2 linked regions of the Shinella zoogloeoides genome follow. The protein of the gene in region 1 interacts with the protein of each later gene in a pairwise test. Links are inferred from orthologs where the notes say so. Each region holds a gene or a part of one and is shown on either strand. Other genes may lie near its edges.

Region 1 (5,863 bases):
CAGATCGTGCTCGCCCATGCCGCTCTGCACGTCGCCCGCGCGCCGAAATCAAACGCCGCCTGCCGCGGCATATCGCTGGCGCTTGCCCATGTGGCGAACGAAGCGCCGTCCTCCGTGCCGATGCATCTGCGCGATGCGCATTACAAGGGCGCGGCGGCGCTCGGCCATGTCGGCTACGCCTTCCCGCACGACGACGGGCGCGGCTGGAGCGATCAGGTCTATGCCCCGGACGTTGCCCGCGGCGCCTTCTACCAGAGCGACGCGCGCGATGCCGCGACCTTCGAGCGGCGCGCCGACGAGCACTGGGAGCAGGTGACCGGCCGACCGACGCCGCGCCGGTTTGGCGACAAACGCTAGTCAGGTTTCGGCAAGGCCGGCCCGGACGCGGTTGACGACCGTCCAGGCGAGCAGCACGCAGGCCATCGGCTGGATGTGCCACGTCCATTCCGGCAGCGTGCCGAAGCCCGCCACCAGCGCGCCCAGCGCGCCGAAGAGCAGCGCCCGGTCGCTCTTGCCCATCGGCCCCTCGTAGTTCCGGCCATTGCCATGGGCGACGCCGAGCACGCCTGCGAACTCCGTCAGCGTCGCGAGGAAGATGATCGCCGCCAGCCAGGGCAGGGAAAAGGGCGCGATCAGCGCGAAAGGCACATAGAGTGCGGCATCCGAAACGACATCCGCGATCTCGTTGAGATAGCCGCCGAGCGCGCTTTTCTGGCCATGCTCGCGGGCCAGCATGCCGTCGACGGCGTTGAAGGCCATGCGCAGGAACATCCAGACCGGGACGAGCGCGAAGAGCGCCGGCTCGGGCCGGGCGAGGAGAAGCGCGCCGATCCCGACGGAAACGACGGCCGCCACCAGCGTCACCTGATTGGCCGTGAGCCCCATGCCGGCCAGACGCCCTACCAGTGGACGAAGCAGGCTCTGAAAGGATGATTTCAGTTTATAGATCGACATGAACGCTCGAATCCGCTGGATTGCGTTCAACAAATGAAGACCCAACGCCATGAAATCAACTGCAAACATCGCTGCTCATCCGTATAGGGGAAGTGAGATCTGCATGAGGGGTGAGACAGCATGATGGAATCGGCGTTTGCGAGCCATGACGGCGTGGAGCTTTTCTACCGCTTCTGGCCCGCCCGCTCCGGCACGGCGAAGGGCGCGATCGTGCTCCTGCACCGCGGCCATGAGCATAGCGGCCGGGTGGCCCATATCGCCGAGGAACTCGGCCTCGACGATTTTTCGATCTACGCCTGGGATGCGCGCGGGCACGGCCGCTCGCCCGGCGAGCGCGGCCATTCGCCGTCCTTCGCCCATTCGGTGCGCGATCTCGACAGCTTCGTGCGCCATATAAGGGAGACGGGCGGGTTCGCCATGGACCAGATCGCCGTCGTCGCGCAGAGCGTCGGCGCCGTGCTGGCCGCCACCTGGGTGCACGACTATGCGCCTGACATCCGCGCGCTGGTGCTCGCCTCGCCCGCCTTCGACGTCAAGCTCTACGTGCCCTTCGCAAGGCAAGGCATCGCGCTCTGGCAGAAGCTGAAGGGCACGTTCTTCGTCAATTCCTACGTCAAGGCGCGCTTCCTGACGCACGATCCGGAGCGCATCGCCTCCTTCGAAGCCGATCCGCTGATAACCCGTCCCATCGCCTCCAATATCCTTCTGGAACTCTACGAGGCGGCCGACCGGGTGGTCGCCGACGCGCGCGCCATCACCGTGCCGACGCAGCTTCTCATCTCCGGAAGCGATTTCGTCGTGCGCCACGAGCCGCAGCACCGTTTCTTCGAAAATCTCGGCAGCACGATCAAGGAGCGGCATATCCTGCCCGGCTTCTATCACGACACGCTCGGCGAGCGGGACCGCGCCAAGGCGCTGGACAAGGTCCGCGCCTTCATCACGGCCCGTTTCGCGGAGCCGCCGGTCGTGGCGGATGTGCGGCGGGCGCATCTTTCCGGCTATACCCGCGACGAGGCCGATCGTCTGGCGACCCCGCTGTCGCTCTTCTCGCCGCGCGGGCTCTACTGGGCAATGACGCGGGCCTCCATACGCCTCGGCGGGTTGTTTTCCAACGGCATCAAGACAGGCATCCGCACCGGCTTCGATTCCGGCTCGACGCTGGACTACGTCTACGAAGACGAGCCGCGCGGCCTCGGACCGGGCGGACGGCTGATCGACCGGCAATTCCTCGATGCCATCGGCTGGCGCGGCATCCGCCAGCGGAAAATCCATCTGGAAGAGCTGATCGGCAAGGCGCTCGCGCGCCTCAAGGCGGAAGACAAGCCGCTCCGCGTGCTCGACATCGCCGCCGGGCACGGACGCTATGTGCTGGACGCGGTGATCGGCTCGCCGGCAAAGCCCGAAAGCATCCGCCTGCAGGACTATTCGCCAATCAACGTGGAGAAGGGCAGCGCGCTGATCGACGAACGCGGCCTGCGGGAGGTCGCATCCTTCCACCGGGCGGACGCGTTCGACACCGAAGGGCTCGCCGCCGTCGATCCGAAGCCGACCCTCGCCATCGTCTCCGGCCTCTACGAACTCTTCCCCGACAATGGCCAGATCGAAGCCTCGCTGGCCGGCCTGTCGCGGGCGCTGGAACCCGGATCGCTGCTGATCTACACCGGCCAGCCCTGGCACCCGCAGCTTGAGATGATCGCGCGGGCGCTGACATCGCATCGCGGCGGCGAGGCCTGGATCATGCGCCGGCGCACCCAGCAGGAAATGGACCAGCTCGTCGCCGCCGCCGGCTTCCGCAAGATCGAGCAGCGCATCGACAAATGGGGGATTTTCACCGTGTCTCTGGCGGAGCGCATCTGAGGACCGCATGGGGGAGGGGGTTGCATCCGTTCCGGCCGTCGACCGTCGCGCCGTCTTCCGCGCGGCGGCGCTCTGGCTCGCCGTCCTCGCGCCGTTCTTCTACCTCACCTACGGCACGGCGAACTGGCTGGCCTCGCTGCGCGCCGACGTGCCGAACCTCGCCTTCGGCTGGGAACGGTATATCCCCTTCATCGCCTGGACGATCGTTCCCTACTGGTCGATCAACGCCTTCTACGCGCTGTCGCTCTTCGTCAACGAGACACCGGAGGAGGTCGGCCGGCTGGCGCGGCGCTACCTCACAGCGCAGATCGTCGCCGTCGCCTGCTTCATCGCCTTTCCCTTGCAGGCGATTTTCGTGCGGCCGGAAACGGACGGCCTGCCGGGCTTCATGTTCGATGTCCTCGGCGGCTTCGACAAGCCGTTCAACCAGGCGCCGTCGCTGCATATCGCACTGCTCGTCATCATCTGGGATCACTGGCGCGGCCGGCTGCGCGGGGCGGGGCTCGCGCTCTGGCACGTCTGGAGTCTCTTGATCGGCCTTTCCGTGCTGACGACGCGGCAGCACCACATCATCGATATTCCCACCGGCGCGCTGCTCGGCCTCTTCGCCCTCTGGCTGTTTCCGCCGCGAAAACCCTCGCCACTCGCCGGCTTTCGACTGACGGACGATCCGAAGGCCTGGCGACTGGCAACTTGCTATGCCGCGGGCGCGGCGGCGCTTCTCGTGCTGACCGTGCTGGCGACGCGCGATTCCGGCGCCGGCCTGCTGCTCCTCTGGCCGGCCCTTGCCCTCGCCATCGTCGCGCTCGGCTATGCCGGCGCCGGGACGGCGGTGTTCCAGAAGCAGGCGGATGGCCGGATTACCCTCGCAAGCCGCTGGCTGCTCATGCCCTACCGGGCCGGCGCACGGCTCAATGTCCGCTGGTGGACCCGGCGGCTTCCGGCGGCGACCGAGATCGCGGACGGCATCTTCCTCGGCCGCGTCCCGAGGCGCCATGAGCTTTCGACCTATGTCGCCGTGATCGACATGGCGGCGGAATTGCCCGGCCTTGCCGTGGCGGGCCTTGCCTGGCGCGCCTTCCCCTCGCTCGACCTCATTCCCGTTCCCGCCGCCCGCATCCGCGATGCGGCCCTGGTGGTCGAGGAGGCGCGCCGCCACGGCCCGGTCCTGATCTGCTGCGCGCTCGGTTTCCAGCGCAGCGCCGTCGTCGCGGCCTGCGCCCTTGTCCGGGCGGGGCATGCCGGGAATGCCGCAGCGGCCGTCGCCCAGATCAAGGTGGCGGGAAGGCCCGTCCATCTTCCTTTCGAGGCCTATGCCCGCATCGAAGAGGCGGCGCGATGACCGAGTGGAAGACCCGCGCGACCGATGCCGCCCGGCGCCTCCGCCGTAACGCCCTTGCCGGCGGAGCGATGGCACTCCTCATTCTCGCCGTGGCCCCGCCGACGGCGGGTGCGCACGGCTTTACCGGGCCGCTCGCCTGGTGGCTGCTTCTCTTCTTCTGCCTGCTGCCGCTCGCGCTGTCGGTGCATCTCCTGTTCGATGCCGCGCTGTTCCGGCTCGCCGCATCCCACGAGGAAGAAACCACCGGACTTGCTGCCATCGACGACGTGCTCGCCCGCATGGGGCTTCGCAGCCGCGGCGGCGCGCCCGCGCCGCTCGACGCTCGCCTTGCGGGATGCCGCCGGCTCATCTGGAAACAGCGGATCGCGCTGATCGTGGGCGGGCTGCTCTACGCCGTGCTGCTGCTCGACACGGTGGATGGAGCGGGCCTGTGTTGAGCAACGGCGCTTCCCTCCTGCAAACCGTGTCCGGCGCGCTGCTCGCCGGCCTTTCGCGCGCCGTCACCGGCGTCAGGCCGATCTGGGCCGGCGCCGCGCCGAACGGCCGGCAGCGGATCTATTTCGCCAACCATGCCAGCCATGGCGACTTCATCCTGGTCTCGACCTGCCTGCATCCCGCCGAGCGCAGCCGCACCGCCGCCGTGGCCGGCGCCGACTACTGGAACGCCGACCCCGTCCGCCGCTTCATTTCCGGCAGGATGCTGCGGACGGTCCTCGTCGAGCGCAACTGGGTGGAGCGCACAGCCGATCCGATGCAGGTCATGCTCGCCGCGCTCGATGCGGGCCAGTCCCTGATCTTTTTCCCCGAAGGCACGCGCAACATGACGGAGGAGCCGCTGCTGCGCTTCCGCTCCGGCCTCTACAATCTCGCCGCCGCGCGTCCGAATGTCGAGCTCGTACCCTGCTGGATCGAGAACATGTCCCGCGTGCTGCCCAAGGGCGCGGTGCTGCCGGTGCCGCTGCTCTGCCGCGTCGTGTTCGGCGCACCGGTCGCGCTGGAGGAAGGGGAGGACCGCAAAGTGTTTCTCGATCGTGCAAGGCAGGCGCTGCTGGCGCTTGCGCCCAGGAAGGATGGAACCCGTTGATCAGCGACGACACCACACGCCTCGCCCTCGGCCTTGTCGCCGTGCTCGTCACGGCGAGCGTCGTTGCAGGGGTATTGTCCTACCGTAGCGCCAAGCCGCTGCCCTCCACGCTCGAAAACCTCAATGCGCGCATCAAGGCCTGGTGGATCATGGTGGCGGGCATCAGCCTCGCCTTCCTGTTCGGCACAGGCGGCGTGATCCTGCTCTTCGCCTTCGTCTCCTTCGCGGCGCTGCGCGAATATGTGACGCTTACCAATACCCGCCATGCCGACCGCTGGACGCTCATCGGCATGTTCCTCATCGTCATACCGGTGCAATATTACCTGATCTGGATCGACTGGTACGGGCTCTACGCGATCTTCATCCCGGTCTACTGCTTCCTCGCCATGCCGGCGCTGACGGCGATCCGCGGCGACACCTCCCGTTTCCTCGAACGGGTCAGCGAGCAGCAATGGGGCATCATGCTGTCCGTCTACTGCATCAGCCATGTGCCGGCGCTGGTGACGCTGCCCATTCCGGGCAACGAGGGACGCGGCCTGCTGCTCATCGCCTTCCTGATCGCGACCGTGCAGGGCAGCGACGTGCTGCAATACATCTTCGGAAAGCTGTTCGGCCGGCACAAGGTC
Region 2 (5,900 bases), on another replicon or contig:
TGGAGCGTGATCCCGACCTGACGGGAGAACGCGGCGAGGCGATCCGCACCCTGCTTTACCTCCACCGCCGCGACGAGGCGATCCGCTTCCTGCGCGCCGGCTGAACAAGCGAGCACGCCCCACAAAATCGTGATTTCGCCGGGAGCGCGCGTGAAGGCATACTTCCCATCGCACCAGCGAAGAAGGAGAAATGCCATGAAGACAGTTCTCGTAGTCGCAGCAATGCTCGGCCTCTCGGCATCCGCAGCCTTTGCGGATTGCGCCTGGCACAACCAGACGTCGGCGGAAGCCAAAGTCGACAAGACCATCACGACCGCGAGCGTGACCACCACCGAAAAACAATCCCGCCTCTCGGCGGAGGCCGATCGGATCGTTCTGGACGAGCAGCAGGACGCTGACGTCAAGGAATAGGTCGTTCCGGGCCGCCCCGCTTATAGAGTTTGTCAGGGAAAAGTGGGAACCGGTTTTCCCGAAAAGACAAACGAAAACAAAAGAATTTAGAGCATGTCTGGTTCAACCTGAACCTGATATGCTCCAGGGGCGGCTCGCCCTACCCTTTCTTCTTGGTCTTTGCCTTGGCCTTGCGCTGCTCGTCGCTCTCGACGAGTTGCAGCGACTTTTCCGGCGGCGTGACGAGGCCGACGGAAATGATCAGCTTGGCGGCATCTTCCGCACTCATGTCGAGCGGCACGATTTTTTCCCGCGGTACGTAGACGAGGAAGCCGGCCGTCGGAAACGGCGTCGGCGGCAGGAAGCAGGCGACCATGTCCTTGCCCATCGCCTTGAATTTCGTCGCGATCTCGCCGCGCGCATCCGTCGCCACGAAGACGATCGCCCAGAGGCCGGCGCTCGGATATTCGATCATCGCCGCCTTGTTGAAGGAATTGCCCTTGTCCTTCAGCACCGTCTCGAAGATCTGCTTCAGGCTGCGGTGCACCGTGCGCACCAGCGGCGTGCGGTTGAACAGCGAATCGCCGAACTCCACGACGGTACGCCCGATCAGGTTCTTTCCGAGGAATCCGACAAGCGTGATCAGCACGAGCGCGATGAGCAGCCCGAAACCGGGGATCGCAAATTGCAGGTAGTTTTCAGGGTTGTAGGAGGCCGGGATATAAGGCTTCACCCAGCTGTCGGCCCAGCGGATAAACGTCCAGGTCAGCCATATGGTGATGGCGATCGGCGCGCAGATGACGAGCCCGGTCAGGAAATTGTTGCGCAGCCGCATGGCCAGCGACTGTCTCGGAACAAGGTCGGTCATCTAAGGTCCAGTGCAGGGCGAGCGTGGGAGTCTGCTCAGCCGTAGAAACCCGGATGATAGGAAACGGTTCCCCCGCCGTAAACCGGTGAAAATGCCATACGCATGAAATACTCCGGCGGCACGCCGTCGAGCGTCAGCTTCGGGTCCGGCGCGAATCCGAAACGGCTGTAATAGGCGGGATCGCCGAGCAGCACGCAGCCCGTCGCACCGAGCGCCTTCAACCGGTCCAGCCCCTCGCGCACTAGCCTGCCGCCTATTCCCGCGCCCTGCCGGGACGGGGCGACCGCGATCGGGCCGAGGCCATACCAGCCCCGGCTGCCGTCGGAGACGGAAACGGGCGAAAAGGCGACGTGGCCGACGACAGCGCCTTCCACTTCTGCGACCAGCGAAAGCGTCAGCGCTCCGGCCGCGCGCAGCCGGTCGATGATCACATGTTCCGTCCCGTCGGCATGCGGTGCGCTTTCGAATGCCGTCTGCGTCAGTACGCGGATGGCGTCGATATCCGCCGCGCGCTCCGGGCGGATGATCATTCGACCGTCACGGACTTGGCAAGGTTGCGCGGCTGGTCGACATCCGTGCCCATGAAGACCGCCGTATGGTAGGCGAGCAACTGGATCGGCAGCGAGTAGATCATCGGCGCGATGATCTCGTCGACATTGGGCAGCACGATCGTCGCCATCGTGGGGAGCTTGGAGGCGGCCGCCCCCTTCTCGTCGGTGATGAAGATGATCCGGCCGCCGCGCGCAGCCACTTCCTGCATGTTCGACACGGTCTTCTCGAAGAATCGGTCATGCGGCGCGATCACGATGACCGGCATGTTCTCGTCGATAAGCGCGATGGGGCCGTGCTTCAGCTCGCCGGCGGCATAGCCCTCGGCGTGGATATAGGAGATTTCCTTGAGCTTCAGCGCGCCTTCCATGGCCAGCGGATAGCTGGTGCCGCGGCCGAGATAGAGCACGTCCTTGCACTTGGACAGGTCGCGCGAAAGCTGCTCGATCGCCGGCTGGATGGTGTTCAGCACGCTTGCCATGATGCGCGGCATCTCGGCGAGATGGCGCACCAGTTCCTTCTCTTCCGCCGTGCCGAGCGTGCCGCGCGCCCGGCCCGCGCCGATGGCGAGCGCCGCCAGCACGGAAAGCTGGCAGGTGAAGGTCTTGGTGGAGGCGACGCCGATTTCCGGGCCGGCAAGGATCGGGAAGACCGCGTCGGATTCGCGGGCAATGCTCGATTCTTTCGCATTGACCACCGCGCCGATCTTCAGGCCCTGCTCCTTGCAATAGCGCAGCGAGGCGAGTGTGTCGGCGGTCTCGCCGGACTGCGAAATGAAGAGCGCGGCCGAGGCCGGGTTGAGCGGGATTTCGCGGTAGCGGAATTCGGAGGCGACGTCGATCTCGACCGGCAGTCGGGCATAGCGCTCGAACCAGTATTTGCCGACCAGACCTGCGAGATAGGCTGTGCCGCAGGCCGTAATGGCAAGGCTCGGTACCTTGGCGAAGTCGATGTCCGCGGCGACCGGACGGACCGTATGCGCGAGGAAATCGACATAGTGACTGAGCGCATGGGAGATCGCCTCCGGCTGCTCATGGATTTCCTTCTCCATGAAATGCCGGTGGTTGCCCTTGTCGATGAGATAGGCGGCCGCCGAGGAAATCTGCTTCGCGCGCTCGACGCGCTTGCCGTCGAGGTCGAAGATATGCGCACCATCGCGGCCGATCACCGCCCAATCGCCGTCGACGAGATAGCTGATCTCGTTGGTGAAGGGCGCGAGCGCGATGGCGTCGGAGCCGAGGAACATCTCGCCGCGGCCGTGGCCGATGGCGAGCGGCGGGCCGCTGCGGGCGGCCATGATGGTCGACGGATCGTCCTCGAAGATCACGGCCAGCGCATATGCGCCGGTGACGCGGCGCAGCATGGCTTGCATCGCCTCGCGCCGGCCGAGACCTTCGCGGCGGTATTTCGCGACGAGCTGCGCGACGACTTCCGTGTCGGTCTGCGTCGTGAAGGTCGCACCGGCCGCGGACAATTCGTCCTTCAGCTCGGAAAAATTCTCGATGATGCCGTTGTGGACGACGGCGACACCCTCGACGAAATGCGGATGGGCATTGCCTTCCGTCGGCGCGCCGTGTGTCGCCCAGCGCGTGTGGGCAATGCCGATGGTGCCGGCGAGCGGCTCCTCGGAAAGGCGCTTCTCCAGGTTGAACAGCTTGCCTTCGGCGCGGCGGCGCGCCAGCCTGCCGTCGACGATGGTGGCGACCCCGGCAGAATCGTAGCCCCGATATTCAAGGCGCTTCAGGGCATCGACAAGGCGACCCGCAACAGGCTGGTTTCCAACGATACCGACAATTCCACACATGGTCTGCTCCGCTTTTGCGAGATGCTTCGATTGCGCTCTTTCGTAGAGCTTTTTTACCGTGGTGCAACACGCCCGCACTCACTTTCGATTGCAAGCGTTAATCTGGGCGCGCCCACTGGAGGAGATTATTCGGCCGCCTTTTTCTTCGCGTCCTTGATCGCCTGGTTGCGCGCGCGAATCTGCGCGGCGCGGCCCTCCTTGTTTTCCTGCCGGGCGCGGCCGAAGGCGACCGCGTCATCCGGCACATCGGCCGTGATGACGCTGCCGGAGGCGACATAGGCGCCGCTGCCGATGGAGACGGGCGCAACGAGGGCCGTGTTGGAGCCAATGAAGGCATCGGCGCCAATGCGCGTCACATGCTTGTTTATGCCGTCGTAATTGCAGGTGATGGTGCCGGCACCGACATTGGTATGCGCGCCGATGAAGGCGTCGCCGATGTAGCTGAGATGGTTGACCTTGGCGCCCGCGCCGATCTCCGCCTTCTTCACCTCGGTGAAATTGCCCACCTTGGAACCCGCGCCGAGATTGGCGCCCGGCCGCAGGCGCGCATAGGGGCCGACCTCGGCGTCCGCCGAGACATGCGCGCCTTCGATATGCGAGAAGGAATGGATCAGCGCGCCGCTCTCGACGGTCACGCCGGGGCCGAACACGACATTCGGCTCGATCGTCACGTCGCGTCCGATTTTCGTGTCATGGGAAAGGAAGACGGTTTCCGGCGCGATCATCGAGACGCCGTCGATCATCATCTCGTGCCGGCGGCGCTGCTGCCAGAGCCGTTCGATGACGGCGAGCTCGGCGCGCGTGTTGCAGCCGGTCAGCTCCTCCTCGGGCGCTTCCACCGCGATCGCCCGGCCGCCGGCGGCGCGCACGACCTCGACGATGTCGGTGAGATAATATTCGCCCTTGGCGTTCTCGTTGCCGATCCGGTCGATGAGGTCGAGCGCCTTGCGGCCATCGATGGCCATCAGGCCGCCGTTGCAATAGGTGATGGCCCGCTCGGCCTCGCTGGCGTCCTTGTGCTCGCGGATCGCCAGCAGTTCGCCATTCTCCACGAGCAAACGCCCGTAGCCGGTCGGGTCGGCCGTCCGGAAGCCAATGACGACGACGTCTGCGCCACGGGCAAGACCGTCGCGCGCGGCGATCAGCGGCGCCTCGGTGATGAGCGGCGTATCGCCGAAGACGACGAGCACGTCGTCATATCCCTTGGCGATGGCATCGCGCGCGGCGAGCACGGCATGCGCCGTGCCGAGCCGCTCGGTCTGGATATGGACGGTGCTGCTGACCGCCGCGCTCCTCGCTGCGGCCTCGACCTTCTCTGCGTCGCGGCCGAGCACCAGCGCGATATCGGAAATGCCGGCCTTGGCGAGCGCATCCACCACATGGGCGATCATCGGCCGACCGGCGACGGGGTGCAGCACCTTCGACTGCGACGACTTCATCCGCGTGCTCTCGCCGGCCGCCAGGATTACGGCAAGGCAGGTGCGTTTCGTCCGGTCTGCGGTCATGGGAATTCCTCGTTCATCCGTATGCGTCGCCGTTCCTTAGCAAAAAGCCACGCAGGGAGACAAAGGGATTTCTCGGGTCTCAGCTGGTGCTGTTGCGCAGGCGGCTTTCGGTGAGCAGGCCGCTCTCGTCGAGGATCGGATAGGCGACGGAGACGAGATGCGCGTTGACGCGCTTCAGGTCGCGCAGCATGTCGAGATGCAGCGAGCTGGTCTGGAGGCTGTCGAGACGGCCGTCGCGCAGCCGCTCCAGGTGCCGCTCGGAGGATTGCTTCTCCATGCGCCGCACATCCACCTTCACCTCCATGAGCTGACGGGCAAGGCCGGCATCGCGCGTGACGAAGATCGTCTGGGCGATGCGCAGGTTCTCGATGGTCAGGTTGAAGAGATTGTCGAGTTCCTTGTAGCCGTCGTCGGAGAATTTGAGGCCGTTGACGATCTTCTTGCGCACCTGCTCCTGCAAGCCCTTCTCGATGATGTCGCCAACATGTTCGAGATTGATCGCGTAATCGATGATGATGATCGAACGGGCCGCGCATTCGCCGCTGACGCCCTGCCGGCCGAGGCGGGAAAGGTAGATCTTCACCTCCTGCTGCAACGCATCCACCTGCCGCTCCAGTTCGCCGATGTCCTTCAACGGCGTCAGGTTGTTGTCGTTGAAGGCGCGCATGGTGCGGATCAGCATCGCTTCGATGAGATCGCCGACGCGCAGCACTTCGCGCGTTGCGCCCGAAAGCGCCACGACCGGGCTCGAAAGCGCGGTGTCGTCGAGATATTTCGGACCCGT

The links.
Region 2: the proteins of Q9316_RS21625 (region 1) and glmS interact in binary tests that used the Escherichia coli proteins (3 or more experiments, as listed by UniProt). The link is inferred for Shinella zoogloeoides from one-to-one orthologs.

What each region holds. Positions count from the first base shown.
Region 1 is NZ_CP132312.1:241,320-247,182, reverse strand. Bases 2,089-4,985 are described here. They hold Q9316_RS21625 (phosphatase PAP2/dual specificity phosphatase family protein), read left to right. Parts: upstream 2,089-2,818; coding sequence 2,819-4,153; downstream 4,154-4,985. Other genes in these bases: Q9316_RS21615 (lysophospholipid acyltransferase family protein), read left to right, coding at 4,587-4,985; Q9316_RS21620 (hypothetical protein), read left to right, coding at 4,222-4,590; Q9316_RS21630 (bifunctional alpha/beta hydrolase/class I SAM-dependent methyltransferase), read left to right, coding at 2,089-2,811. Also shown: Q9316_RS21640 (replication-associated recombination protein A), read left to right, coding at 1-357; Q9316_RS21635 (CDP-alcohol phosphatidyltransferase family protein), read right to left, coding at 358-954; more of Q9316_RS21630, read left to right, coding at 1,075-2,088; more of Q9316_RS21615, read left to right, coding at 4,986-5,237; Q9316_RS21610 (phosphatidate cytidylyltransferase), read left to right, coding at 5,237-5,863.
Region 2 is NZ_CP132311.1:1,610,851-1,616,750, forward strand. Bases 1,199-4,132 are described here. They hold glmS (glutamine--fructose-6-phosphate transaminase (isomerizing)), read right to left. Parts: upstream 3,612-4,132; coding sequence 1,785-3,611; downstream 1,199-1,784. Other genes in these bases: Q9316_RS09105 (DUF502 domain-containing protein), read right to left, coding at 1,199-1,258; Q9316_RS09110 (GNAT family N-acetyltransferase), read right to left, coding at 1,294-1,788; glmU (bifunctional UDP-N-acetylglucosamine diphosphorylase/glucosamine-1-phosphate N-acetyltransferase GlmU), read right to left, coding at 3,737-4,132. Also shown: ATP-dependent DNA helicase RecG, read left to right, coding at 1-104; Q9316_RS09100 (hypothetical protein), read left to right, coding at 196-411; more of Q9316_RS09105, read right to left, coding at 551-1,198; more of glmU, read right to left, coding at 4,133-5,116; Q9316_RS09125 (Na/Pi cotransporter family protein), read right to left, coding at 5,196-5,900. UniProt on the Escherichia coli protein: Catalyzes the first step in hexosamine metabolism, converting fructose-6P into glucosamine-6P using glutamine as a nitrogen source.